DNA from 2 places in the Pseudoramibacter faecis genome. Region 2 is predicted to be linked to the other one. Evidence: riboswitches for the same ligand, from Rfam matches in the RefSeq annotation. Region 2 holds a riboswitch; the other holds the start of a gene.
The links. A riboswitch is a leader RNA that binds a small molecule or an ion and turns the genes downstream of it on or off. The one in region 2 is predicted to bind FMN.

Region 1: it holds a riboswitch for FMN, as region 2 does, so the genes downstream of both, V3C63_RS02215 (ECF transporter S component) here and ribD (bifunctional diaminohydroxyphosphoribosylaminopyrimidine deaminase/5-amino-6-(5-phosphoribosylamino)uracil reductase RibD) in region 2, are expected to answer to the same signal.

What each region holds. Positions count from the first base shown of each region.
Region 1 is NZ_JAYFFI010000001.1:453,562-455,759, forward strand. It holds gene V3C63_RS02210 (nitroreductase family protein) at 1-333, opposite strand, end outside; gene V3C63_RS02215 (ECF transporter S component) at 521-1,102, opposite strand; FMN riboswitch at 1,192-1,326, opposite strand; gene V3C63_RS02220 (ACT domain-containing protein) at 1,395-1,832, opposite strand; gene V3C63_RS02225 (phenylacetate--CoA ligase family protein) at 1,845-2,198, opposite strand, start outside.
Region 2 is NZ_JAYFFI010000001.1:9,631-11,828, reverse strand. It holds gene V3C63_RS00060 (NAD(+) diphosphatase) at 22-558, shown strand; FMN riboswitch at 663-779, shown strand; gene ribD (bifunctional diaminohydroxyphosphoribosylaminopyrimidine deaminase/5-amino-6-(5-phosphoribosylamino)uracil reductase RibD) at 902-2,035, shown strand; gene V3C63_RS00050 (riboflavin synthase) at 2,051-2,198, shown strand, end outside.

The sequences.
Region 1 (2,198 bases), 440 kb from region 2:
GAGGGTGCCCGCGATCCACACCGTGCCCAGCCCCAGCGCCACCGCGCTCAAAAGCAGATGCTCAAAGCTGTAGCCATAGGCCGCCGCCGCGAGGGGCTGCGTTTTGACCTTGCCGGCCAGATAGGTCCTGGCTCCCGCAATCACCGGGCTGCTCAGCCTGTCGGACTCGGCATCAAGCCATCGAAAGGTCACCGGAGTCGTCAGCAGCCGGGGCGTCCCGGCCATAGCGCGTTCGAGCTCCGCCCGATGTGCCGGGCTCAAATCCCTCCCGTCAAAGGTGCGCACGCTCTTGCGCGCGCGGATCACGTCCGTCCATCGTTTATTTTCCGTCATGTTCAACCTCGTTCCTCAATTGATATTTTTGTCATGCCTCCAGTTTATCGATGATTCCCGCTTTTGCCAACCCAAATTTTCAAAAAAGCCGCCGCGCCCCTTGATCTGTCCCGCGGCCGCCCGAAAACGGGGCATAAAAAAACCGCCTCCGAGCGCTTCGGAAGCGGCTCACTTGAAGCCCGGCCCTTCAAGCTTTCGCTTTCTGGTTTTTCTTGCGGTTAAAATCCGCATCGGCAAAACGGGACACGGATTTGTACACCGCAAAGGTCACGATCGCATTGATTCCCGCCTTGATTAAATTGAAGGGAATGATGACCGGCACCAGCATGGCCGCCACCGCCGCCCGGGGCGTCCCCATGAAGATCGGCGTCATGATCAAATTCCAGGCGCACATCACCGCCGTCATCGTCATGATGCCGGCAAGCAGCGCGGCGACGGCCCCCCGGCGGGTGTGGAAACGGCTGTAAATCAGGCCGGCCACGATCACAAAGCTGCCCGTGGCGAAAAAGTGCATCAGGATGCCGATGATCCCGCTGGACGCCGACACGGTTAATCCCTGCACCACACAGGCCACCGCCGTGATGATGAGTCCGCCCAGTGGCCCGAACATAAAGGTCCCGATGAGAATGGGAATATCCGCCGGATCGTATTCCAGAAAGGGCGCCGCCGGAATGATCGGGAAGTGAATCAGGTAGACCAAAAGCACCGACATGGCGGCGAGAATGGCCATTTTAACCAAAAAATTTGTTTTGCGACTTTGGGCTGTCATTGGATCCTCCTGTTGTCTGTCTCGAAGCGCAGAAAAACCCGCTCACAAAAAAGCCCCGGCAAAAACCAGGGCATGGGAAACAAGGTCGTGCACCGTTTCTTTCATCCGGACTATACCGTCGGTTTCGGATTCACACCGAATCAGCTGGGAGCCGAAGCCCCGGCGCGCAGACTCGCTTTCGCATCACTGCCGGTGGGGAATCGCACCCCGCCCTGAAACAGACTGATATTTGATTGGTTTCAGTATAGTCATTTTCAAGGCTTTTGTCAACACCGCGCTGCGCGTCTGCGCGTCAGCGATCGAGCAGTTCGTCCTTTTCGAGCAGGATGATGCCCGGCGCCTCGGCGAGCACCTTGGCCGCGGCGTCGTTGTCGGCATCCATCACCTTGAGCACGATCACCGCGTTCTTGGTGTTCTTCGGCAAAAACGAATACGCATAGGCGATGCCGATGCCGGCCTCCGCCAGCACGTCGACGATGGCGCTCATGCCGCCGGGGCTGTCGGGCACTTCCGCCGCGAGCACCCGGGTCACGTTGGCCAGGATGCCGGCGCGCTTCAGCGACGCGAGGCCCGCGTCGGTATCCTGCAAAATCAACCGCAGAATCCCGTAATCCAAGGTTTCCGCGATGGTCAGCGAGCGGATGTTCACCTCGGCCCGGGCCAAAACCCGCAGCACCTTGCCGAGCTGGCCGGCCTGATTTTCCATAAAAACCGAAACTTGTCTGATCATTTTGACACCTCCTCAGATTTTGCGCAGATCGATGACGCGCTTAGCCTTGCCCTCGCTGCGCGCGATGCTCTTGGGCTCCACCAGCGTAATCTTGGACTTGATCTGGATGATGGACTTCACCCGGTCGGCGATCTTCGCCTTCATGGCCTCCAACTCGGTAACGGAGTTGATATCGGTGTCTTCTTTGAGTTCCACCTTGATCTCCAGCGTGTCGAGAGCGCCTTCACGCCGCACGATGAGCTGATAGTGCGGTTCCACGTCGCCGGTGTCGAGCAGGGCCGATTCGATCTGGGTCGGGAAGACATTAACCCCGCGGATGACCATCATGTCGTCGGTGCGGCCGGAGAGACGCGCGATGCGGCGGTG
Region 2 (2,198 bases):
ACATGTAGGAGACATTACTTTATGAGCGTTCCACGGATGATCCATTGCATGGCCTGCGGCACAAAATTGATGCATCGTTATCTAAAGGGGGAAGGAATTGTTCCTTATTGTCCCCAATGTCAGGATTTCCGTTTTCCGGTGTTTAATACGGCAGTCAGCATGATCGTGCTCAACGAACATAAAGATCAGGTGCTTTTGATCAAACAATACGGACGGGATGCTTATATATTGGTGGCGGGTTACGTTTCCCGGGGCGAGGATGTTGAAGTCACGGTCCGGCGGGAGGTGATGGAAGAGATGGGGCTTGAGGTTAAAGAGTTGCGCTTTAATCACAGTCATTTTTTTGAACCGACCAATACGCTGATGCTCAACTTTACGGTGGTAGTCGGTGGTGAAAAGCCCCGGCCGAATTGGGAAATTGACGATTACGATTGGTTTTCTATCACTGAGGCCAGAGAAAATATTCTAAGTCCCAGTTTAGCCAAGGATTTTTTGATCGGCTATTTAGATGGGGTTTATGCGTTTGCATCGACAAAGAATATGCTCAAGATCCGTTAGGTTTTCTTTGCGGGCGTTAAAATAATTCAACTGAAACTATTGACACGGTATGGCCTTTGCGTTATGCTTGTTATCGTAATAACAATGATGCCCGGAAGGGCAGATCGTATCTTCAGGGTGGGGTGCAATTCCCAATCGGCGGTTAAAGTCCGCGAGCCGAGAGGCATGAACCGGTGTGATTCCGGTACCGACGGTTATAGTCCGGATGGAAGAAGATGATTATTTTTTAATTCAAACGAAACACCCTGTTAAGATGCGGGGTGTTTTTCTTTGCAAAAAATCCTATATCGGAAGACGGTGGCATTGACGGATTTGAGAAAGGAGCGACAATGCATTGACATCAGTGGAGTGGAAAAACATAGAAGCGGAAAAAGCGCAGGCCGAAGCGTTTATGCATCGCGCGCTGGCTTTAGCCAGGCAGGGAATGGGGCACACCTCGCCAAACCCGATGGTGGGGTGCGTGGTGGTTCAAAACGGTGTGGTCGTCGCGGAGGGCTACCATGAGCACGCCGGGGGTTATCATGCAGAGCGCAATGCGCTGATGCACTGCGATAAGGATTTAACGGGCGCCGATCTTTATGTGACGCTGGAGCCCTGCTGCCATTATGGCAAGACGCCACCCTGCACAGAGATCATCATTGAGCGGGGCATCGGCCGGGTGTTTGTCGGCTCGCTGGATGTGAATCCCAAAGTGGCCGGCAGGGGCGTGAAAATTTTGGAAGCCGCAGGCATCGAGGTGATCACCGGGATTCTCGAAATAAAATGCCGAAGACTCAACGAAGTCTTTTATCACTATATGACAACGCGGATGCCCTTTGTGGTCAGTAAATACGCGATGACCCTCGACGGCAAAATCGCCTGTGCCTCCGGGGATGCGAAGTGGATCAGCGGAGAAGCCTCCCGCGTTCAGGTCCAGCGCATGCGCAAACAGTATTCGGGCATCATGGTGGGCATCGGCACCGTGCTCGCCGACGATCCCATGCTCAACTGCCGCATTGAGGTCGGCGTCGATCCGGTGCGCATCGTCTGTGATTCAAGACTGCGAATACCGCTTGACAGCCGCTTGGTTAAGACGGCCGGCGATATCCCGATGATTGTGGCCTGCACAAAAACAGCGGCGGCATCGGCAAAAGCAACGGCGCTGCAGGCGGCCGGCGTGACGGTTTTGCCGGCCGGCGACAGCGCTCGTGTGGATTTGAATGTGCTGATGCGCCTTTTGGGACGGCGGGAAATCGACAGCGTGCTGCTCGAAGGCGGCGCGACACTCAATGCGGCGGCTTTTGAAGCCGGCGTGGTGAATAAAGTCGTGGCGTTTATCGCGCCGAAGCTGGTCGGCGGTGCGGAAGCGCCTTCGCCGATAGGAGGTGCCGGCATCCCGCGCATGGCGGATGCCATCGCCTTGACATCGGTTACGACCGGCTGCTGCGGCGACGATCTTTGGGTATCAGGTTATCCCGTGAAGCATCAGCAAATATAGAAAAGAGGCAAAGTCATGTTTACCGGACTTGTGGAAGAAGTAGGCAGGATCAGCCGGATTCAGCCGGGGGCGAAATCCTGCATTTTAACCGTCGATTGCCAGACGGTGCTGGAGGGAACGGCAGTGGGCGACAGCATTATGACGAGCGGCGTCTGTCTGACGG